Regions from separate parts of the Variovorax sp. GW821-FHT10C12 genome, predicted to be linked through region 2. Evidence: riboswitches for the same ligand, from Rfam matches in the RefSeq annotation. Region 2 holds a riboswitch; the other holds the start of a gene.
The links. Region 2 has a riboswitch for glycine ahead of gcvT (glycine cleavage system aminomethyltransferase GcvT). Riboswitches for the same ligand answer to the same signal wherever they lie in the genome.

Region 1 (11,704 bases), on a different contig from region 2:
GCCGCCGTCGGGCGTCACGGGGCGGCGGATGAGGCCCAGCGGCGCCAGCACCGCGTCGTAGAAGGCGGCGGCGCGCGACAGGTCGGTGCAACCGACGGTGACATGGCTGAACAGCGTCATGGTCGTCAGCTCCTGGCCTGCGGCTCGGCGCCGCGTGGAACGGCGGCAGGCGCCGCTGGTTGCGACAGCCGCTTGCCCGCGACCACCGTGGCGACCACGGCGGCGGCGAAGCCCAGCGTCACCAGGTCGAGCGGCTCGCCCAGCAGCGGGATCGACGCGAGGATCGACAGGAAGGGCTGCAGCAGCTGCGTCTGGCTCACGCGCAGCGCGCCGCCCAGGGCCAGGCCGCGGTACCACGCGAAGAAGCCGATCCACATCGAGAACATGCCCACGTAGGTGAAGCCGACCCAGGCCGAGGCGGCCACGGGTTGCTGCGGCCACAGGGCGATGGTGGCGGGCAGCGTCACGGGCAGCGCCATCACGCAGACCCAGCAGATCACGCGCTCGGCGCCCAGCGACGGCGTGACCTGCGCGCCGTAGATGTAGCCGACCGAGGCCGCGATGACCGCGCCGACCAGCAACAGGTCGGCCCATTCGAAACCGAAGCCGTGGCCGCTCTGCTGCGCGCGCAGCACCGAGAACACCACCACCAGCAGGCTGCCCGCGACGGCGCAGAGCCAGAAGCCGAGGCGCGCGCGCTGGTGCAGCACCCAGGCCGCGACCGCGGCCGTGACCAGCGGCAGCAGCGCCGTCACCACCGCCGCATGGCTGGCCGTGACCACGCGCAGCGCAAAGGCCAGCAAGAGCGGAAAGCCGATCGCGTTGCCCAGCACTGCCATGCCCAGCGGCTTCCACTGGTGCGGCGCCGGACGCGGCGAGCGCGTGACCAGCAGGAAGATGGCCGACAGCACGCCCGCCAGCGCCGCGCGCCCGACCGTGACGAACCACGGCGACAGCTGCGGCGCGTCCTGCGTGCCCGTGGCCAGCCGCGTCATCGGCAGCGTGACGGCGAACAGCGCCACACCGACCATGCCGAGCCACATGCCCAGCGTTTCGTCCTTGAGGGCGAGCTTCATACGCTCACCATCCACCAGGCCGTGAGCACGAGGATGAGCCCCATCGCGCGGTTGAACCACAGCAGGCGCGTGCCCTTGGCCAGCCACTCGCGCAGCAGCGCGCCGACCAGCGCATAGGCGAAGTTGCTGGTGAAGGCGTAGGTCAGCATCACCGGCGCGACGATGGCGAAGCGCGCGAGCGCGTCGGGCTGGCCGGCGATCCAGCCGGCCACGAGCGTGAGCGCGAGCAGCCAGGCCTTGATGTTCACGAACTGCAGCATCACGCCCTGCGTGAACCCGACCGAGAGGCTGGCGTTGTCGGCCTTGCCGAGTTGGGCGCTGCCGCTGAGCTTGTAGGCCAGCCACAGCAGGTAGGCGATGCCCAGGCCCTTGATCGCCAGGCGCAGCGGCGGCATCGCCACCACCAGCGCGCCGAGGCCGGCCGCGCAGATCGCCAGCAGCAAGGTCCAGCCGACCGGCACCGCGACCACGAAACGCATGGCGCGCGGCAGGCCGCCGTTGGCCGCCAGGGCGGTGGAGAGCGTGGTGTTGGGTCCGGGCGAGAAGCTCATCGCCGTGGCCAGCACCAGCAGCGCGGTGAATTCTTGCCAGTTCATGTCACAGACTCTAAACTTTGGACCATTACAGTTCCAGTACAGATGATCGAACAAATCTGAAATCTGTATTGGTCATTCCTTCGACACACGCCGCCCTTTTCTCGCTCTCTGTGCGATGCAGCCCGACCCGATGCTGACCCGAACCTCCACCCAGTCCCTGACCGGGCAGCTGGCCGACCGCCTCGCCGAGCGCATCCGCAACCGGCTGCTGGCGCCCGGCGCGCGCCTGCCCTCGGTGCGCGAGTGCGCGCGCCAGCAGGGCGTGAGCCCGTACACCGTGGTCGCCGCGTACGACCAGCTGCTCGCGCAAGGGCTGGTCGAGGCGCGCCGCCAGCGCGGCTTTTATGTGCGCGACGCGGCGCCCGTGCCCGAGAGTTCGCGCAACCCGGCGCATGCCGCGCCCGAGGTCCCGCCGATGATGGCCTCGCGCGTGCCGGCCGACGCCAGCTCGCTGATCCGCAGCATGTTCCACCGTCCGAGCGACAAGCCGCAGCCGGGCATGGGCGTGTTCCCGCCCGACTGGATGGCCTCGACCTTCCTGGCGACCGCGGTGCGCCGCGTGACGACCACGTCGGCGCTGCAGGAACTGTCGCTGCAGTACGGCGAGCCTTCGGGCGACCTCGCGCTGCGCCGCAGCCTGTCGCAGAAGCTGGTGCGCATCAACGTGCCGGCCGGGCCGGACCAGATCGTCACCACCATCGGCGCCACGCATGCGCTGGACATCGTGAGCCGCACGCTGTTGCGCGCGGGCGATCCGGTGATGGTCGAGGAGCCCGGCTGGGCGCTGGAGTTCGCGCGGCTCGAGGCGCTGGGCATGCGCATCCTGCCGGTGCCGCGTCGTGCCGACGGGCCCGACCTCGACGTGATGGCGCAGTACTGCAAGCTGCACAGCCCCAAGCTCTTCGTGAGCGTGAGCGTGCTGCACAACCCGACCGGCTACAGCCTCACGCCGGGCAGCGCGCACCGCGTGCTCAAGCTGGCCAACGAGCACGACTTCCACATCGTCGAGGACGACACCTACAGCCACCTCGCGCCCGAGCACGCCACGCGCCTGAGTGCGCTCGACGGGCTGCAGCGCACCATCTACGTCAGCGGCTTCGCGAAGATCCTGGCGCCCAACTGGCGCATCGGCTTCCTGGCCGCCTCGCCCGCGCTCAAAGAGCGGCTGCTCGAGACCAAGCTGCTGGCCACGCTGACCTCGCCCACGCTGTTCGAGCGGGCGCTGTCGTGGTGCATCGACCAGGGCCAGCTGCGCCGCCATTCGGAGCGCGTGCGCATCCGCCTGGACGGCGCGCGCGGCCGCGCGGTGAAGCTGGCCATGTCGCACGGCTGCACCTTCGCCTCGGAGCCGGCCGGGCTGTTCGGCTGGGTCGACACGGGCGTGGACACCGACGCGCTCACGCAACGCATGCTCGACCAGGGCTACCTGCTGGCGCCGGGCTCGCTGTTCCATGCGCGCCGCCCGCCGAGCACGATGATGCGGATCAACTTCGCGACCTCGCAGGACGCGAATTTCTGGAAGGTTTTCAGCCGGGTCAGGGACGAGCTCTGATTCGCTTGCAAAGGGCTTGGAGTAAGCTGGCAGCACAAGAAAACCCAGCCAGGAGACCTCCCGCATGAGCAACGCCAGCAAACCCTTCGACTTCAGCCAGTTCGTCCCCGGATTCGACTTCCTGAAGAACCTCGCCGGCGGTGCCGCCGCGGGCTCCGGCTCGGTGCCCGGCATCCCCAGCCTCGCCAGCTGGGTCGCGCCCACCATGAGCGTCGAAGAGGTCGACAAGCGCATCCAGGAACTCAAGACCGTCCAGTACTGGCTCGAACAGAACGGCCACGCGCTCAAGGCGACCATCCAGGCGCTCGAGGTGCAGAAGATGACGCTATCGACCCTGCGCGGCATGAACGTGCGGATGGAAGACATCGCGAGCGCGTTCACCAAGCAGGCCGCGGCGATGGCGCCGGCGCCTGCACCGGCTCCCGCCCCGGCCCCCCGGCCTGCGCCGGAGCCCGTCGAGGAAGAGGAAGAAGAGTTCGACGAGGCCGAGGAAGAGGTGGAAGAAGAGGAAGCCCCGGCGCCGAAGAAGACGTCGCGCGCCAAGCCAGCCACTGCTGCTGCCGGCGTCGACCCGATGCAATGGTGGGGCTCGCTCACCGAGCAGTTCCAGCAGATCGCGAGCACGGCGCTGCAGGACGCGGCGCAGCTCAAGGTGCCGGCCATGGCGCAGCCGCTGGCCGACGCGGTGGGGCAGGTCATCGGCAAGGCGACGGCGGCGCGCAAGCCGGCCGCCAAGGCTGCTCCGAAGAAAACCGCCGCCAAGAAAGCCGCGCCGGCACCCGCCGCGCGCAAGAAAACCACGTCCACCGCCGCGCGCAAGCGAACCTCCGGCCGGCGCTGACGTCTTACAGACACCTTTCCAGACGACGACGCACGGGTCGGTACGCACCATGAAACTGTTTCCCACCGGCCATGCCACCCACCCGCAATGGCGCATGGCCGCCGGCCTCGTGCTGGCCCAGTTGCGCGCGCAGATGGCGCTGCCCGACTACGCGTCGAACCCGACGCTCGGGCTGCTCTACATCACCGACCACTACGCGGCCGAGGCGCAGGAGATCCTCGATCACCTGAGTGCCGAGCTGCCCGAGGTCACCGACTGGTCGGGCACGGTCGGCATCGGCGTGTCGGCCAACAACGCCGAGTACTTCGACGAGCCCGGCCTGAGCCTGATGCTGTGCGCGTTGCCCAGCGACCAGTACCGCGTGTTCTCGGGCGTGGCGCCGCTGGGCAGCTCCGAAATGAGCGGCTTCGAGGCGCACACCGCGCTCGTGCACGCCGACCCCGCCACGCCCGACCTGGGCGAGCTCATCGGCGAGATGGCGGGCCGCACCGACACCGGCTACCTGTTCGGCGGGCTCTCGTCCGGCCGCGGCGGGGCGCTGCAGTTCGCGGTCGGCGGCAACGGCAACATCCGCGGCCACGGTGCGGCGGGCGGTGTGTTCTCGGGCGGCTTGTCGGGCGTGGTGTTCGGCGAGGGCGTGCGGCTGGTGTCGCGCGTCACGCAAGGCTGCCAGCCGCTGCGCACCGGCGGCGCGCGCGAGCGCGAGATCACCGAGGCCGACGGCAACCTGCTGCTGTCGCTCGACGGTGAGCCGGCGCTCGACGTGCTGCTGGCCGACCTGCAGGTGTCGCTCGACCGGCCGCAGGAAGCCATCGATGCCGTGCGCAACACGCTGGTCGGCCTGGCCGACGCGGGCAGCGACGGCCTGCGCCGCACCGGCGACCTGGGCGCCGACGTGCTGGTGCGCCACATCATCGGCCTCGACCCGACGCGGCGCGGCATCGCCATTGCCGACAACGCCGAGGCCGGCATGCGGCTGAGTTTCTGCCGCCGCAACGCGCAGGCGGCGCGCGCCGACCTGATGCGCATCTGCGCCGAAATTCGTGAAGAGCTCGAGCCCGAAGAACAGACGCTGGCCACCGCACGCGCCGTGGCGGCCGGCGAGGCCGAGGCCGCGCCGCATCCGGCGCGGCGCATCGCGGGCGCGGTGTACGTGAGCTGCTCGGGGCGCGGCGGCCCGCATTTCGGCGCGCCGGGCGCCGAGCTGCAGATCGTGCGGCATGCGCTGGGCGACGTGCCGCTGGTCGGCTTCTTCGCCGCCGGCGAAATTGCGCGCCACCACCTGTATGGCTACACCGGCGTGCTGACGGTGTTCACCGCGCCGGACTGAGGTCCGGCGCCGGTCGCGTTCAGGCCGGTTGCAGTGCGCGCGGCGCGGGTGCCGGCATGCCGGCGAACGCGAAGTCGACCTCGGGTGCCAGCCCGCTCACGATGCGCGCAATCGACTTGCCCGAGCCGCAGGCGTGCGTCCAGCCGAGCGTGCCGTGGCCCGTGTTGAGGAACAGGTTCGGCAGCTTGGTCTTGCCGATCAGCGGCACGTTGCTCGGCGTGGCCGGGCGCAGGCCGGTCCAGAACTGCGCGCGCTCGGTGTCGCCGGCGCCGGGGAAGAGCTCTTCGACGCGCCGCACGATGGCTTCGCAACGCACTCGGTTCAGGTCGCGGTCGTAGCCGTTGAGTTCGGCCGTGCCGGCGATGCGCAGGCGGTCGCCCGACTCGGAGGTGTAGCGCGAGAACACCAGCTTGTATTCATCGTCGGTCAGCGAGACCTGGTGTGCCTTCGACGCGTCCTTCACGGGCAGCGTCACCGAGTAGCCCTTGGCCGGGTAGATCGGCAGGCGGATGCCCAACGGCGCGGCGTACAGCGGGCTCAGTGAACCCATCGCAAGCACAAAGGCGTCGCCGCGGATGCGCTGGAAGCGGCCTTCGTTGTCGGTCGCCTCGACATGGTCGATGCTGCCGCCGGCTTCGCGCAGCGCGGTCACCGTGTGGCTCATGAGGAACTTCACGCCGGCCGCCTCGGCCAGCTTCACGAGCTCGCGTGCGAAGCGGTTGGCGTCGCCCGATTCGTCTTCGGCGGTGTAGGTGGCGCCGGCCAGCTGGGGGCGGATGTGGGCGAGGGCGGGTTCGATCTTGATGGCCTCGTCGGCCGAGATGACCAGGCGTTCGCAGCCCAGGGCGCGCATCTGCTCGGCGGGCGCGAGGGCGCCGTCGAATTCTTTTTGCGTCGTGTAGAAGTGCAGGATGCCTTGCGTGCGCTGGTCATAGTTCAGGCCCGTGTCTCGACGCAATTGCTGCAACATTTCCCGGCTGTATGTACCGAGACGAACGATCTGTTCGATGTTGTGGCGGGTGCGCGCGGGGGTGCATTCGCGCAAGAACTGCAGGCCCCAGAGCCACTGGCGCATGTCGGCGCGGATGCGGAAGAGCAGCGGCGCATCTTCCTTGCCGAGCCATTGCAGCACCTTCAGCGGCGCGCTCGGATTGGCCCAGGGTTCGGCGTGGCTGACCGAGATCTGGCCGCCGTTGGCGAAGCTGGTTTCGGCGGCCGGGGTGGCCTGCCGGTCGATCACGGTCACCTCGTGGCCGAGTTGCTGGAGGTAGTAGGCCGAAGTCACGCCGAGCAGGCCGGCGCCAAGAACGATCACACGCATTGCAAGTACCTTTGAGTTTGCAGCGCTTGAACGGCGGGCGTGGAGTGCTATTGAAAAAATAGCAAGCAACCGGACGACCGCTGTCCAAGTTGCCGCTCCCCCTGTCCTCGGTACCTGAGAGATTCACCCTGCTGCACCCGCAGCGGGTTTGCTCCTTCGGTGCGCCACATGGCGTGGCGGCTCTCCAGACGGCTGTATCGATGAGTGCAGTACTGACCCCTTGCCGAAATTCCGTGGCGTTGCCTGGAATGTCGTCGGGCCGACCTGAGCGTTTATGGGAGTTTGCGCCTTCGGTAGGGCCTCCGTGGAGGCCCGCTCTCCTGCAATTGTTGGCGATTGTAGGCGGGCCCCGCAAGCCGGCCAAGCCCTGTACATCGGCACTTCACACCGATGGGATAATTGAATGTTGATTTTCGGTAAAGCAAACTTTTTTCTACAGGTGGGGACTCCATGATCCTGGTTACCGGCGGCGCAGGCTTCATTGGCGCCAATTTCGTACTCGACTGGATCGCGCAGGGCAACGAGCCCGTCGTGAACCTCGACAAGCTGACCTACGCAGGCAACCTCGAGACCCTCGCATCGCTCAAGGGCAACGCGAACCACGTCTTCGTGCAAGGCGACATCGGCGACAGCGCACTGCTCGACCGCCTGCTGGCCGAGCACAAACCGCGTGCCGTCGTGAACTTTGCCGCGGAATCGCACGTCGACCGTTCGATCCACGGCCCGGAAGACTTCGTGCAGACCAACGTGCTCGGCACCTTCCGCCTGCTCGAATCGGTGCGCGGTTACTGGAACGCCCTGCCGGCCGACCAGAAGGCGGCCTTTCGCTTCCTGCATGTGTCGACCGACGAGGTCTACGGCTCGCTCTCCAAGACCGACCCGGCCTTCACCGAAGAGAACAAGTACGAGCCGAACAGCCCGTACTCGGCCAGCAAGGCCGCCAGCGACCACCTCGTGCGCGCCTGGCACCACACCTACGGCCTGCCGGTGGTCACCACCAACTGCTCGAACAACTACGGCCCGTTCCACTTCCCCGAGAAGCTGATCCCGCTGATGATCGTCAACGCGCTGGCGGGCAAGAACCTGCCCGTGTACGGCGACGGCATGCAGGTGCGCGATTGGCTCTACGTGAAGGACCACTGCAGCGCCATCCGCCGCGTGCTCGAAGCCGGCCGGCTCGGCGAGACCTACAACGTCGGCGGCTGGAACGAGAAGCCCAACATCGAGATCGTCAACACCGTGTGTGCGCTGCTCGACGAACTGAGCCCGCGCGCCGACGGCAAGCCGTACAAGGAACAGATCACCTACGTCACGGACCGCCCGGGCCACGACCGCCGCTATGCCATCGATGCGCGCAAGCTCGAGGCCGAGCTTGACTGGAAGCCCGCCGAGACCTTCGACACCGGCATCCGCAAGACCGTCGAGTGGTACCTCGCCCACGGCGACTGGGTGCGCAACGTGCAAAGCGGCGCGTACCGCGAATGGGTCGAGAAGCAGTACGATGCTGCGCCTGCAAAGGCTTCCGCATGAAGTTGCTGCTGCTCGGTAAAGGTGGACAGGTCGGCTGGGAGTTGCAGCGCAGCCTCGCGCCGCTCGGCGAACTGGTCGCGCTGGATTTCGACAGCACCGACTTCCACGCCGACTTCAGCCGTCCCGAGCAGCTGGCTGCAACCGTGCTGGCCGTGCGCCCCGACGTCATCGTCAATGCCGCCGCGCACACCGCCGTCGACAAGGCCGAGAGCGAGCCCGACTTCGCGCGCAAGCTCAACGCCACCTCGCCCGGCGTGGTGGCCGAGGCCGCGCAGCAGATCGGCGCGCTGATGGTGCACTACTCCACCGACTACGTCTTCGACGGCAGCGGCACCCAGCCCTGGAAAGAAGACGACGCGACCGGTCCGCTCAGCGTGTACGGCCAGACCAAGCTCGAAGGCGAGCAGCTGGTGGCACGGCATTGCGCGAAGCACCTGATCTTTCGCACCAGCTGGGTGTACGCCGCGCGCGGCGGCAACTTCGCCAAGACCATGCTGCGGCTGGCCAAGGAGCGCGACAAGCTCACGGTCATCGACGACCAGTTCGGCGCTCCCACCGGTGCCGAGTTGCTGGCCGACATCACCGCGCACGCGATTCGAGCAACCCTGCACGACCCGGCCAAAGCCGGCCTGTACCACGCCATCGCCGGCGGCGAGACCACGTGGCACGGCTACGCGCGCTTCGTGCTCGAGATGGCGCAGCAGGCCGGTGTCGAACTCAAGGCAGGCCCGCAGGCCGTGGAGGCTGTGCCCACCAGCGCCTTTCCGACGCCCGCGAAGCGGCCGCACAATTCGCGGCTCGACACCACCAAGCTGCAGACCACCTTCGGACTGCGCCTGCCGCCCTGGCAGGAAGGCGTGGCACGCATGCTGCGCGAGACGCTCTGACCGACTGATTTTTTCCGGCCTCCCACACTAGAAGACCCCATGACGCAACGCAAAGGCATCATCCTCGCCGGCGGCTCCGGCACCCGCCTGCACCCGGCCACGCTCGCCATGAGCAAGCAGCTGCTGCCGGTGTACGACAAGCCGATGATCTACTACCCGCTGAGCACGCTGATGCTTGGCGGCATGCGCGACATCCTGATCATCAGCACGCCGCAGGACACGCCGCGCTTCCAGCAATTGCTGGGCGATGGCAGCCAGTGGGGCATCAACCTGCAGTACGCGGTGCAGCCGAGTCCCGATGGCCTGGCGCAGGCGTTCATCATCGGCGACAAGTTCGTGGGGAACTCGCCGAGCGCGCTGGTGCTGGGGGACAACATCTTCTATGGGCATGACTTCGTGCATTTGCTGTCGGACGCCGATGCGAAGCAGGGCGGTGCGACCGTGTTCGCGTACCACGTGCACGACCCCGAGCGCTACGGTGTGGTGGCCTTCGACGCCAACGGCAAGGCCAGCAGCATCGAAGAGAAGCCTGTCAAGCCCAAGAGCAGCTACGCGGTGACCGGCCTGTACTTCTACGACAACCAGGTCGTCGACATTGCCAAGGCCGTGAAACCCAGTGAGCGCGGCGAGCTGGAAATCACCGCCGTCAACCAAGCCTATCTGGACCTCAACCAGCTGAATGTGCAGATCATGCAGCGCGGCTATGCGTGGCTGGATACCGGCACGCACGAAAGCCTGCTCGAAGCGGGGCAGTTCATCGCGACGTTGGAACATCGGCAAGGGCTGAAGATCGCGTGTCCTGAAGAGATCGCTTGGCGAAATGGCTTCATCGATCGCGAGCAGCTCGAAAGGCTTGCTGCACCGTTGCAGAAGAACGGCTACGGAAAGTACCTGAAGCACCTGCTGGCCGAAGAGGTGCGTTCGTGAAGGTCATCCAAACCGAGATTCCCGACGTCTTGATCATCGAGCCGAAGGTCTTCGGCGATGCCAGAGGGTTTTTCTACGAGAGCTTCAATCAGCGTGCCTTCGAAGATGCGGTCGGGTCGACGGTCGACTTCGTGCAGGACAACCATTCAAGGTCGTCCAAGGGCGTGCTTCGAGGCCTGCACTATCAGGTCCAGCAAGCGCAAGGAAAGCTGGTGCGTGCGGTGCGCGGTGCGGTCTTTGATGTGGCTGTCGATATCCGGCGTTCTTCGCCCACGTTCGGGCGGTGGGTGGGTACGGAGTTGAGCGAAGGCAATCACCGACAGTTGTGGGTTCCGGCGGGCTTCGCGCATGGATTCTTCGTTCTCACGGATTCCGCGGATTTCTTGTACAAGACGACGAACTACTACGCGCCGGAACACGAGCGATGCATCGCCTGGAACGACGCGAGCCTGCAGATCGCGTGGCCGGACATCGGTATGGCGCCGCAGTTGTCCAAGAAGGACGCCGAAGGCAAATCGCTTCAAGCGGCGGACGTCTTCGAATAATCCGGGTTTTTTGGACGAGGCACCTGAGTGCCAGCCGAATTCGGTGCGTCGTTTCTTGATGGCACAGCAATGAGCGAATGCCGAAAGTGAGATTCTTGTCTTCTTGCTGTATTTGAAATATTCCCGCTGCCTGTGAATGTGAGTTGCTTCTGATGGAGTGAACCGAACGACTCCGGCCTCATGCGCATTCGATCGACGGACAAAGGCCTGGGCGTGTGAACGCAAGGAAGCGCATCAATTTTCATGAAACCCGGAATGAATTTCAAAAAACTACTGAAGCGAAGCGCTCAGGTTGTGAACGAGTATCGCGATGCCGGTTTGCTCCGGCAGTCGGACCTGTTCGATAAAAAATGGTATCGGGAGCGCAATCCGGATGTTCCGGAAGGCGCTGAGATCCAGCATTTCCTTCGGTTCGGCGGCAGGGAAGGGCGTGCACCGAGCGAAAAGTTTGATGCAGCAGGCTATCTGGAGGCCAACAAGGACGTGGCTTACCGGGGCCTCAATCCTCTGGTGCACTACCTCAAGTGGGGCAAGGAGGAGGGGCGGAAGATTGCAGTTGTCCAGCCACCAAAGCGTGCGCCTCTCTTCGAGAAGCAGCGTTCGGCGCCAGCCATCGATCTCAGTCGCTATTCAAAAAATGGCACTCTGCTCGTGACAGAGCAGGAGATTCGCGATCTCGAATTGCTTCATGAAACGGACCTCTTCGACGCCGAGTGGTACCTCGAAAACTACCCGCATCTGAAGAATCAGGATCCTTACCTTCATTTCCTGCGGCATGGCGGTTTCGAGGGATTGAAGGCCAGCGAGAACTTCGATTGCGAGTGGTATTGCGACATCTATCCGGATGTCGTCTTGCACGGTGTACACCCGCTGCTTCACTACCTGAAGCACGGGATGAAGGAAGGTCGCTTCAAGGGCATGTCGCCCAAGATCGCATCGGTCGTCAAGCGGACCGTCGCAGACCTGATGGCGCTCGATCCCGAAATCGAATCGTGCCATCCGTTGCACGGCAAGCACTTGAGGCTGCGCCCGAATTTCAGCATCCCGACCGATGAGCTTGGCGCCGCTTGGACTGAAATTTTTCACGACCTGCCAGCCG
Region 2 (11,704 bases):
CTCTACTTCGCGCCCGTGCAGATCCGCAAGCGCAATGCCGACTGGGGCCCGCAGGAGGTCAACCGCCGCTTCAACGACGCGCAGGGCCGCTTCATCGCCGAGCTGAGCCGCCCGGGCAACCGCTGGATGACGCTGGCGCAGGGCCGCGGCTTCGCGCATGCGCAGGCCGTGATTGCCGACCTGCACGCGGGCCGCGTCGATCCGCGCGAGGCGCATGTGGTGCGCATCGGCGGCGAATGAGAGGCTGATCGACTGAACTTCGATGCGGGTGGGGCGTCACAGGGGGTTACGAGAACGTGGCGATCGTGCGGGCCGTGCAGGCCATCCTGGTGCACCATTGCCTTTCGTCTCCCCACTGCCATCCCGCAAAAAGGAAACCGCCCATGTCCGACGCCGACTCCTCCCGCGACACCCCTGAATTCCGACCCCGCAAGGAAGCGCCGATGGGCACCATCGTCGGCCTGGCGCTGGTCGTGCTGGTGGCGGCTTATTTCGGCTGGCGCTGGTACCAGCAGCAGCAACTGGCGCCGCTGCCGACCGCGCCCGTGGCCGTCGCACCGACCGACGCGCCCCCCGAGCCGCCCAAGGCCGAAGAGCCGAAGGGCCCGCAGAACCCGGTCGAGGCGCTGGCCCCGCCCGATGCCGCGCTGCCCGCGCTGGCCAGTTCCGATGCGCGCGTGATGAAGGCGCTCACCGAGCTGCTGGGCGGCAAGGCCGTCGCGGCCTACCTGCAGTCCGACGGCGTCGTGCGGCGCTTCGTCGCCACCGTCGACAACCTGCCGCGCGAGCAGGCGCCCGCCAGCAAGTGGCCCGTGCAGCCCGCGCCGCAGCGCTTCATCACCGAGGGGCCGCAGCAGGGCGGCGTGCAGACCATCGCGGCGAACAACGCGGCGCGCTACAACGGCATCGTGATGCTGGCCGGGGCTGTCGATCCGGCCAAGGCGGCGGCGGTGTATGCGCGGCTGTACCCGCTGTTCCAGCAGGCATATGAAGAGCTGGGCTATCCGGGCCGCTATTTCAACGACCGCTTCATTGCCGTGATCGACCACCTGCTGCAGGCGCCCGAGCCCACGGGGCCGGTGCAGGTGAAGCTGGTCGAGGTGAAGGGCGACATTCCCTCGCAGCGGCCGTGGGTGCGCTACGAGTACGCCGATCCGAAGCTCGAATCGCTCTCGGCCGGGCAGAAGATCCTGGTGCGCATGGGGCCGGAGAACGAGCGCAAGATGAAGGCCAGCCTGCGCGGGCTGCGCGCGCAGATCGCGACCGGCGAGGTGGCGAAGCAGGCCGGCAAGAAGGCGCCGTAACAGGCGAAGGAAATAAAAAAAGGGGCGCCGCAAGCCATGCGGCGCCCCTTTTTCATTCTTGGCGACCGTGCGCGCTCAGGCCTCTTCGGTTTCCTGGTAGTCGCCCACCGGCACGCAGCTGCAGAACAGGTTGCGGTCGCCGTAGACGTTGTCGACGCGGCCGATCGGCGGCCAGTACTTGGCCTGCTTGAGTTCGGCCAGCGGGAACGCGCCGAGTTCGCGCGAGTACGGGTGGCTCCACTCCGTACCGAGCAGGCTGGCCGCGGTGTGCGGCGCGTGCTTGAGCGGGTTGTCGTCCTTCGACCAGACGCCTTCTTCCACCCGGCGGATCTCGCCGCGGATGGCGATCATCGCGTCGACGAAACGGTCGAGCTCGGCCAGCGGTTCGCTTTCGGTGGGCTCCACCATCAGCGTGCCGGGCACGGGGAAGCTCAGCGTGGGCGCGTGGAAGCCGTAGTCGATCAGGCGCTTGGCCACGTCTTCGGCGGTGACGCCGCTGGTGTCCTTGAGCGGGCGCAGGTCGAGGATGCACTCGTGCGCGACGTGGCCGTTGGGGCTCGCGTACAGCGTGGGGTAGTGGTCCTTCAGGCGGGCGCTGATGTAGTTGGCGCTGAGGATGGCCGTCTCGGTCGCGGCCTGCAGGCCCTTGGCGCCCATCATGCGGCAGTACATCCAGCTGATCGGCAGCACGGCCGCGTTGCCCAGCGGCGCGGCCGACACGGCGCCCACGCCGTTCGAGGGCACGCCGGCCGTGGCATGGCCCGGCAGGTAGGGCACGAGGTCTTCGACCACGCAGACCGGGCCGACGCCCGGGCCGCCACCGCCGTGCGGAATGCAGAAGGTCTTGTGCAGGTTCAGGTGACTCACGTCGCCGCCGAATTCGCCCGGCGCGGCCACGCCGACCAGTGCGTTCATGTTGGCGCCGTCGACGTACACGCGGCCGCCGTGCTCATGCACGAGTTCGCACAGTTCCTTCACGCGGGTCTCGAACACACCATGCGTGCTGGGGTAGGTGATCATCACGGCGGCCAGGTGGGCGCTGTGCTTCTCGCAGGCGCGCTTCAGGTCGTCCATGTCGACGTTGCCCTGCGCGTCGCAGGCCGTCACCAACACCTGCAGGCCCACCATCTGGGCGCTGGCCGGGTTGGTACCGTGGGCCGACGAGGGAATCAGGCAGATGTTGCGGTGGCCCTGGCCCTTGGCTTCATGGAAGGACTTGATGGCCAGCAGGCCCGCGTACTCGCCCTGCGAGCCCGCGTTGGGCTGCAGGCTGATGCCCGCGTAGCCGGTGGCCTCGCACAGCCAGGCGCGCAGCTGCGCGTCGAGCTGGGCGTAGCCCTGCAGCTGGTCGGCGGGCGCGAAGGGGTGGATGTTGGCGAACTCGGGCCAGGTGATGGGGATCATCTCGCTGGTCGCGTTGAGCTTCATGGTGCAGCTGCCCAGCGGGATCATGCTGCGGTCGAGCGCGAGGTCCTTGTCCGACAGGCTGCGGATGTAGCGCAGCATCGCCGTTTCGCTCTTGTGGGTGTTGAACACCGGGTGCGTGAGGAAGGCGCTGGTGCGGCGCAGGTCCTCGGGAATCAGCGGCGTGGTGTTGGCGGCCAGCTCGTCGAAGCGCGGCATCGCGGTGCCGGCGGGCACGAACAGGGCCCACAGGGTTTCGATGTCGGCGCGCGTGGTGGTCTCGTCCAGCGAGATGCCCAGGTGCTGCTGCAGGCGCTGGCGCAGGTTGACGCCGCCGGCCTGCGCGCGCTCGATGATCGCGGCCGTGTCGTCGCCGGTGCGGATCGTGAGCGAGTCGAAGGCGGTGGTGTTCACCGGCTCGCGGCCCATCTGCGACAGGCCCTTGGCGAGGATGGCAGTGAGCACGGCCACGCGCTGTGCGATGCGCGTGAGGCCGTCGGGGCCGTGGTACACGGCGTACATGCTGGCGACCACGGCCGGCAGCACCTGCGCGGTGCAGATGTTCGAGGTGGCCTTCTCGCGGCGGATGTGCTGCTCGCGCGTCTGCAGCGCGAGGCGGTAGGCGGGCTGGCCGTGCGTGTCGACGCTCACGCCGACGAGGCGGCCGGGCAGCGAGCGCTTGAACGAATCGCGGCAGGCCAGGTAGGCGGCGTGCGGGCCGCCGTTGCACAGCGGCATGCCCAAGCGCTGCGTGGTGCCGCAGACGATGTCGGCATCGAACTCGCCGGGGGCGACCAGCAGCGTCAGCGCCAGCAGGTCGGCCGCGACGATGAAGGCGGCGTCGCACTGGTGCGCGTGGCCCGCGAGCGGGCGCAGGTCGTGCACGTGGCCGGTGGTGGCGGGGTACTGCGCGAGCACGCCGAAGAACTCGCCGCTCACCATCAGGTGCGGCAGCGTTTCCGACACGGTGCTCACCTTGACCTCGATGCCCAGCGGCGCGGCGCGCGTCTTGATGACTTCGATGGTCTGCGGGTGGCAGTCGCCCGACACCAGGAACACGTTGCTCTTGCTCTTCACGCTGCGCTTGGCGAGCGTCATGGCCTCGGCGGCGGCCGTGGCTTCGTCGAGCATCGAGGCGTTGGCGATGGCCATGCCCGTGAGGTCGCACACCATCGTCTGGAAGTTGAGCAGGGCTTCCATGCGGCCCTGCGAGATCTCGGCCTGGTAGGGCGTGTAGGCGGTGTACCAGGCGGGGTTCTCCAGGATGTTGCGCAGGATCACGCCCGGCGTGTGCGTGCCGTAGTAGCCCTGGCCGATGAAGCTCTTGAACACCTTGTTCTTCGACGCCAGCGTCTTCAGCTCGGCCAGCGCGTCGGCTTCGGTGACCGGCGCGGGCAGGCGCATCGGCCGGGCACGGCGGATGGCCGCGGGCACGATGCCGTCGATGAGCTCCGCGCGCGTTTCCGAGCCGATCACCGGCAGCATGCGCGCCTCGTCCGCCGCATCGATGCCGATGTGGCGGGCGAGGAATTCTTCGGCGTTCTCTAGTTCTTGCAAAGAGGGAAGGGCGGGAATCGGCATGGCGGTGAAGGCTCGGGGGAGAAGGAACGAAGGTGCGAGGAAACGGCTGTTCAGCGGATCAGGATTCGGCGGCGAACTTGTCGTAGCTGGCGGCGTCGAGCAGGGCGTCGAGCTGCGCGGGCTCGCTCAGCTTGACCTTGAAGAACCAGCCGGCGGCCAGCGGGTCGCTGTTGGCCAGCGACGGGTCGGCGCGCAGCGCTTCGTTGACTTCGGTGATCTCGCCCGACACGGGCATGAACACATCGGCGGCGGCCTTCACCGACTCGACCACACCGGCGACCTCGCCCTGCGCGAAGGTCTTGCCCACTTCAGGCAGGTCGACGAACACCACGTCGCCCAGCGCGTCCTGCGCATGCACGGTGATGCCGACGGTGGCGGCGCCGCCTTCGGCCGCCACCCATTCGTGGTCCTTGGTGTATTTGATGCTCATGAAAAAACTCCTCGTGGAAAAAATGGAATCGGGGTGCAGAGCCTAGCCGGGTCTGCGGTGTTGAGTTGCGGTTAGCCGCGGTAGTAGCGCGTCGGCACGAAAGGCATCGTCGACACCTCCATCGGCACCGGCTTGCCGCGCACGATGGCCTGCACGCGCGTGCCGGGCTCGGCGAAGGCGGCGGCCACGTAGCCCATGGCCACGCAGCGGTCGGCCGTGGGGCCGAGCAGGCCGCTGGTGACGGTGCCGATGTCGTGGCCTTCGAGCGACTGCAGCAGCGTGCCGTCGCGCACCGGGATGCGTTCGAGTGCCACGAGGCCGACGCGCTTGCGCGTGAGCGTCTTGTGGTCGGTGTGGCCGGCCGCGCCCGAGGCGACGGCGGCCAGCTGGGCCAGCACCTTGGCCGCGCCTGGAAAACCGCCTTCGCGCGCACCGCCGGCGCGGCGCACCTTCTGGATCGCCCAGTTGAGCGAGGCTTCGACCGGGGTGGTGGTGGTGTCGATGTCGTTGCCGTACAGGCACAGGCCGGCTTCGAGCCGTAGCGAGTTGCGTGCGCCCAGGCCGACGGGCTTCACCTCAGGCTGCGCGAGCAGCAGGCGGGCGAGGGCGTCGGCGTCTTTTGCGGCCACCGAGATCTCGAAGCCGTCTTCGCCGGTGTAGCCGCTGCGGGTGACGAAGGCGGCGATGCCGCCGATCTGCACTGCGCCGCCGGTCATGAACACGAAGCGCTCGATGCCGGGCGACAGGCGCGCCAGCGTGGCCGCGGCCTGCGGGCCTTGCAGTGCCAGCAGCGCGTGGTCGGGCAGGGGCTGCACTTCGCAGCGCGCGCCGATCCTGGCCTGGATGTGGGCGATGTCGGCCACCTTGCAGGCGCCGTTCACGATCACGAAGAGCGAACCGTTGCCCTCGTTGAAGAACATCAGGTCGTCGAGGATGCCGCCCTCGTCGTTCAGCAGCAGGCCGTAGCGCTGCTTGCCGGCGGGCAGGTCGACCACGTCGACGGGCATCAGGGTTTCGAAGGCGGCAGCGGCATCGGGGCCGACCAGGCGCAGCTGGCCCATGTGCGAGATGTCGAACAGGCCGGCCGCATCGCGCGTGTGCTTGTGCTCGGCCATGAGGCCGGCGGGGTACTGCACGGGCATGGAATAGCCGGCGAAGGGCACCATGCGGGCGCCGAGCTCCACGTGCAGGTCGTACAGCGGGGTCTTGAGAAGTTGGGCGTCAGAAGCGGAAGAAGCGGCCACGGGGCACTCCAAAGGGGCAGTCGAAATCCATGGCTGCAACGCCACGGGCCACCCCTGCTGTCCGCTTTACCTGAGAGATTCGCCCCACGATCGGGGTTTGCTCCTTCGGTGGGCCGCATGCAATGCCACGGCCTCTCTCCAGCAAGGAAACGCCGGTGGTTGCCGGCGTCTTGTCAGTCCTTTTGCCTGAGCGTTCGGGGAACCCCTGCGCCTTCGGCGGCCCCGTCGCGCGGGGCTCTCTCCTGACCCGGCGAGTGTAGTGGATCGCGGGGCTGGGGCTGGCGGCTCAGTGCACGGTTTCTGCCGGCGGCAGCAGCTTGTCGATGCGCTCGCGCAGCGAGTCGGCGCGCTCGGGGCCGGCGGTCTTCTCGATCTCGGAGAGCATCAGCGCGGCGATGGTCAGCATGGCCTCGCGGTCGCGGGCCTCGCGCAGGGCGTCGCGCATCTGGTTGGCGAAGCGCGGGTCGCGGCGCACGAACATGCGCTCGCAGATGTCGAACAGGAACATGCGCGTGGTGGCCAGCGAGCGCTTGCCGTCGAAGCTGTCGGCCGACGTGGCGACCTGGATCGGCTCGGCGGCGGGGACGGGCGTGGGGGCCGGTGCGGGCGGTGGCGCGACCGGGCGTGCGACCTGCAGGTAGCCGCGCTGCATCAGCCCCTGGATCGCCTGCTCGGCCTCGACGCGGCTGGGGAACAGCGGGCTGAAGTCGGTCAGCGAGCGCCGGCCGTCGGCCATGAGCAGCAGGGCGCGCTCACGCTGGCTGAGCGTGCGCTGCCCGGCCTGGAGTTCGTCGCGTGCCTTCTCGGTCTTGGTGGGGAACATGGCGGCCACAGCTTTCGGAGGTCGAAGGCTGCAGCATCGTTGCAAGTGGTGACATCTTCGTGAACCATTTGCCTTACAGGGACAAGGGGGTGCGCGTCAGTTGCCCGCGCTCTCCTTGCGGATCAGCCAGCGCGGGCCCACGCGCTGCAGCTCGAGCGTCTTGCGGTCGGTCTCGGTGAGCGCGTCGGCGCGGTAGACCTGCCGGAACTGCGCGCTGGCCGAGGTGCCCTGGACGCTGATCACCAGCCCCTCGATGCCCACGCTGATGCGCGACTTGCCCGTGATGCGGGCGCGCCGGTCGGCCTCCCAGCGCTCGCGGGTCTGGCCGCGCGCGGGGGTGAAGTCGGGTGCGTAGGCGGCGAGGTAGCGCTCCACGTCGCGCGCGGACCAGGCGGCGGCCCAGGCGCGCACGGCGCTTTCCACTTCGGCGAGGTGGGTGACGGGATTGGTGGGGTTTGTGGGGGCGGCTGCTGGTGCAACGGCTGCAACGGGCGCGGCGGCCGGCGTGGCCGCGATACCGGCGGTGGCCAGCAAGCCGGCAGCGACAAGGCTGCTGCCCTGGGCGACGATTCGGTGCATGGCGTCCTTCTCTTTCCTTCTTCTTGTCTGTCAGGCTCGACGTCGAAGCTTGCGTCGATTCTGGCAGTGAAAGAGAGCGCGTGCGGCGTGGAATTGCCCACGGATTTCGGTGGTCCTTTGTTCAGGGCGCGTGCACAGGACACCGGGTACTTCCCTCCGCGAATGTCCCCCGCCTTCGGCTCCTCCTTGATTTCGCTGCGGGAAGCACCCAGTGCCCTGTGCACGATGGGCGCTGCCGCTGTGCGGGCACGGAACTCAATTCAAGCCGCCGCAGCCTCACCTGTCATCACCTGTACCGTCCGGTTGCGCAGCCGCAAGGCCAGCACGGTCGCGACGCACAGCACGCACAACACCACCGTGAGCGTCACGCCGAGCCCGCGTGCATCCGACAGCAGGCCGAACAGCGGCGACACCAGTCCGCCGACCGAGAGCGCGAGACCGAGCGTGATGCCGCTGGCGGTGGCCGGGTTGCGCGGCAGGTAGTCCTGCGCGAGCGTCACCTGCGCGGCGAAGGGCAGGAACATGCTCATGCCGAGCCACGCGGTGCAGGCCAGCGCCGCGCCGGGCGTGGAGGCGAGCACGAGGCCCGCCATGGCCGGCAGCGCGAGCAGGTAGCCGCTGCGGATCGTGCCCATGCGCCCGATGCGGTCGCCGAGCCAGCCGCCGGCCAGCGTGCCCACGGCCCCTGCGGCGGTGAAGGCGGTGAGCGCCGCGGCGCCCTGGAAGGTGCTGCCGTGAAGGTCGCGCGTGATGCGCAGCGAAAGCATCGACAGCACCGTGACGTACGGGATCGACCAGCCCACGATGGTCGCCACCAGCAGGCTGAAGGCGCGCCAGTCGTTGTGCGGTTTGAGCACCTGGGCGCGGGCCTGCGCGGCGCGCGCCGCCGTGGCCGCGTGCTGGGCGGCCGCACCGCGCCGCGCGTTGGCCGCGACCCACACCACGCCCATCGCCAGCGCGGGAATGCCCAGCAAGTAGCTGCGCGACAGGCTGCCGCCACCGACCACCGTGGCCGCCAGCACGGGCGCGAACGAGGCGCCGATGGTGCCACCCACCGAGAACACGCTCATCGCCTTCTGCGAAGCGCCGCCGGCCGCGCGCGCGGCCACGGTCGCGGGCGGGTGGTAGGCCGCGATGCCCAGCCCGCACAGCGCAACCGCGATCCAGGTCAGCAGGTAGCTCTGGCTCAGGCCCGCCAGCACCACGCCCAGCGCCGCCACTAGGAAGCCCACGGGCACCAGCCAGGCGCGCGGGTGGCGGTCGGCGTACAGGCCGAACAGCGGCTGCACCACGCTCGACAGCCCGGTGGCCGCCAGCATCAGGCCGCTCACGGCCGTGTAGCTGTAGCCGCGCTCCAGCACCATGAAGGGCAGCAGCGCGGGCACGAGGCCCTGGTAGAGGTCGTTGACGGCGTGGGTGCCGGTGAGCAGCCCGAGTCGGCGCGTGTTCATGCGATGGCTTCTTTCCTGGATGTCCGGTTGGAGAAAAAGAGGGAGAAAAGCCATCGTAGGAAGCCAGGAGAATATGTTCTCGCTACGAATGTGCAAACATCGTCGTGAAATGGACAAACTGAATCTGCGCCCCGACGAGGGCGAATCGACCCCGCGCGCCGTCGCCGTGCTGGCCACCGATCCGGCGGGCGACGCCTTCATTCCGCCGCATGCGCACCGGCGCGGGCAGCTCATCCACGCGATCTCGGGCGTGATGATGGTCGGCGCGGCGGCCGGCAGCTGGGTGGTGCCGCCGGGGCGCGGCGTCTGGGTGCCGCCGGGCATGACGCACCAGATCCGCATGGCGGGCGAGGTGAAGATGCGCACCGTCTTCGTCGAGCCCGGCACGCGCGCCGACCTGGGTGCCGAGTGCCGCGTGATCCATGTGGGCGCGTTGCTGCGCGAGCTGATCGTGGCGGCCGTGTCGCTGCCGCTGGACTACCCGCCGGGCGGGCGCGACGAACGCGTGATGGAGCTGATCCTCGACGAGATCGAGGCCGCGCCCGCGCTGTCGCTGCATGTGCCGATGCCGCGCCATGCGCGCCTGGCCGCGCTGTGCGAGGCGCTGATCCGCGACCCCGCGCAGCCCGCCACGCTCGACGGCTGGGCCGCGCGGCTGCACATGAACGCGCGCACGCTGGCCCGGTTGTTCGAACGCGAGACCGGCATGACCTTCGGCGCGTGGTGCCGCCAGGCGCGGCTGCTGCTGAGCCTGCCGCGGCTGGCCGCGGGCGCGTCAATCCTGGAGGTGGCACTGGCGCACGGCTACGAGAGCCCGAGCGCCTTCACCGCGATGTTCCGCCGCACGCTCGGCGTGCCGCCGAGCCAGTACCTGCACCCGCCGGCCTGAAGCTGGGGGTGCGGGCGGGAGCGGCCCGTGCCGCTACTTGAACCCGAGCGCGCGCGGCAGCCAGGTGCTCAGCATCGGCACGAAGGTCAGCAGGACCAGCACCGCGCCGTGCGCCCACAGGAAGGGCACCAGTTCCTTCACCAGCGCCGACATCGGCACCTTCGACACGTTGCAGGTGACGAACAGCAGCCCGCCCACCGGCGGCGTGATCATGCCCAGCGTGAGGTTGAAGATCACGATCATCGCGAAGTGCACCGGGTCGACGCCCAGCTTGATCGCCACCGGCGCAAGGATCGGCGCCAGCACCATCACGCCCGGCAGCGGCTCGATGAAGATGCCGAACAAGAGCAGGAACACGTTGACGATGATCAGGAACATCCACGGCGAGAGGTTCATGCTGATGAGCCATTCGGCCATCTGCTGCGGAATGCCCTCGATGGTCAGCACCCACGCGAACGAGGCCGACAGCCCGATGATGATCAGCACCGACGCCGACAGCAGGGCCGAGCGCGACAGGATGTCGGGCAGCATCTTCCACTCGAGCGTGCGGTAGATGAACTTGCCGCACACCAGCGCGTAGAACACCGCCACCACCGACGCTTCGGTGGGCGTGAACCAGCCGGCGCGCATGCCGCCCAGGATCACCACCGGCAGCAGGATGGCGGGAATCGCCTTCCATGTCGTGATGAGGATCTCGCGCAGCGGCGGCGTCTGGCCGTCGCCCTTGTAGTTGCGCTTCTTCGAGACGTAGAAGTTCACGACGCACATCGCCACCGCGATCAGGATGCCCGGCACGATGCCGGCCACGAACAGCTGGCCGACCGACACGGTCTCGTCCTGCAGCGCGTAGATGATCATGATGATCGAGGGCGGAATGATCGGCCCCACGATGGCCGTGGAGGCCGTCAGCGCCGCCGCGTACGAGCGGTCGTAGCCGGCCTTGTCCATCATCTTGATGAGCATCGAGCCGGGGCCGGCCGCATCGGCCAGCGCCGAGCCCGAGATGCCCGAGAAGAAGGTCAGCGACACCACGTTGGTGTAGCCCAGCCCGCCGCGGCGGTGGCCGACGAACTGGCCCGCGAAGCGCAGCAGCACCTCGGTGAGCGAGCCGCCGCTCATGAGCTCGGCGGCCAGGATGAAGAAGGGCACGGCCATCAGCGGAAAGCTGTCGATACCGGTGAAGGTTTCCTTCAGCAGCACCATCAGCGGGTAGCTTTCCGCGAGGATCAGGGTGGCGGCCGTGGCCAGGCCGAGCGCGAAGGCCACGGGCACGCCGATGGCCAGGAACACGCAGGCGGAGACGATCAGGACAATGCTGGCATCCATGGTCTTCTCCTTACAGCGAGGCCGACGCGTTGGCGTCGAAATGCGCGTCCGACGCGAACTCGCGGTTCAGCACGTAGCCGCGCACCACCAGCAGCCAGTGCACGATCAGCAGCACGCCGCCGATCAGCATCGCGCTGTAGATGTAGGCGAACGGAATCTGCGTCACGGCGGTGAGCTGGAACATCGTGCGTTCCATGTAGAGCCAGCCGTACCAGACCATGAAGCCGAAGAAGGCGAACAGCAGCCCGGCCACCACGAGGCGCACCGCCACGGCCGCGGGCCGGGGCAGGGCGTCCTGCAGGTTCTCGACGGCGATGTGGCCGCCGTAGCGCAGCACGGGCCCGGCGCCCAGGAAGGTGAGCCAGATCATCATGTGGCGCGACACTTCTTCGGCCCATTCGATCGACTGGTTCGTGGTGTAGCGCAGCACGACGTTGGTGAAGATGATGACGGACATGGCCGCCAGCAGGAGGATCAGCGCCCACCGGTTGGCGGCGAGAAAGTAGCGCTCGAAAGCTTGCACGTTGTGGTTCTCTGTGGTGTCGGAAATGCGAAGCGCCCGGCCCACTGAGGCGGGCCGGGCGCGGTCGGGTCGCAGCAGTCTTACTTGACGTCCGTGATCTTCTTGATGTTGTCGGCGCCGAATTCCTTGGCGTAGCCCACGTAGGCCGGC

Region 1: another riboswitch for glycine. It lies ahead of AC07OH_RS16950 (D-amino acid dehydrogenase); the one in region 2 lies ahead of gcvT (glycine cleavage system aminomethyltransferase GcvT).

What each region holds. Positions count from the first base shown of each region.
Region 1 covers NZ_JBWKNE010000003.1:86,859-98,562, forward strand. The annotation lists gene AC07OH_RS16920 (VOC family protein) at 1-114, opposite strand, end outside; gene AC07OH_RS16925 (DMT family transporter) at 126-1,076, opposite strand; gene AC07OH_RS16930 (LysE family translocator) at 1,073-1,672, opposite strand; gene AC07OH_RS16935 (aminotransferase-like domain-containing protein) at 1,803-3,224, shown strand; gene AC07OH_RS16940 (PhaM family polyhydroxyalkanoate granule multifunctional regulatory protein) at 3,289-4,065, shown strand; gene AC07OH_RS16945 (FIST signal transduction protein) at 4,115-5,395, shown strand; gene AC07OH_RS16950 (D-amino acid dehydrogenase) at 5,415-6,716, opposite strand; glycine riboswitch at 6,808-6,914, opposite strand; glycine riboswitch at 6,959-7,049, opposite strand; gene rfbB (dTDP-glucose 4,6-dehydratase) at 7,167-8,246, shown strand; gene rfbD (dTDP-4-dehydrorhamnose reductase) at 8,243-9,133, shown strand; gene rfbA (glucose-1-phosphate thymidylyltransferase RfbA) at 9,173-10,060, shown strand; gene rfbC (dTDP-4-dehydrorhamnose 3,5-epimerase) at 10,057-10,605, shown strand; gene AC07OH_RS16975 (glycosyltransferase family 4 protein) at 10,861-11,704, shown strand, end outside.
Region 2 covers NZ_JBWKNE010000001.1:608,301-620,004, forward strand. The annotation lists gene AC07OH_RS02880 (DUF2855 family protein) at 1-240, shown strand, start outside; gene AC07OH_RS02885 (DUF3014 domain-containing protein) at 384-1,304, shown strand; gene gcvP (aminomethyl-transferring glycine dehydrogenase) at 1,380-4,289, opposite strand; gene gcvH (glycine cleavage system protein GcvH) at 4,348-4,719, opposite strand; gene gcvT (glycine cleavage system aminomethyltransferase GcvT) at 4,791-5,963, opposite strand; glycine riboswitch at 6,011-6,115, opposite strand; glycine riboswitch at 6,128-6,218, opposite strand; gene AC07OH_RS02905 (hypothetical protein) at 6,250-6,786, opposite strand; gene AC07OH_RS02910 (L,D-transpeptidase Cds6 family protein) at 6,883-7,365, opposite strand; gene AC07OH_RS02915 (MFS transporter) at 7,626-8,816, opposite strand; gene AC07OH_RS02920 (AraC family transcriptional regulator) at 8,926-9,705, shown strand; gene AC07OH_RS02925 (TRAP transporter large permease) at 9,739-11,031, opposite strand; gene AC07OH_RS02930 (TRAP transporter small permease) at 11,042-11,554, opposite strand; gene AC07OH_RS02935 (TRAP transporter substrate-binding protein) at 11,635-11,704, opposite strand, start outside.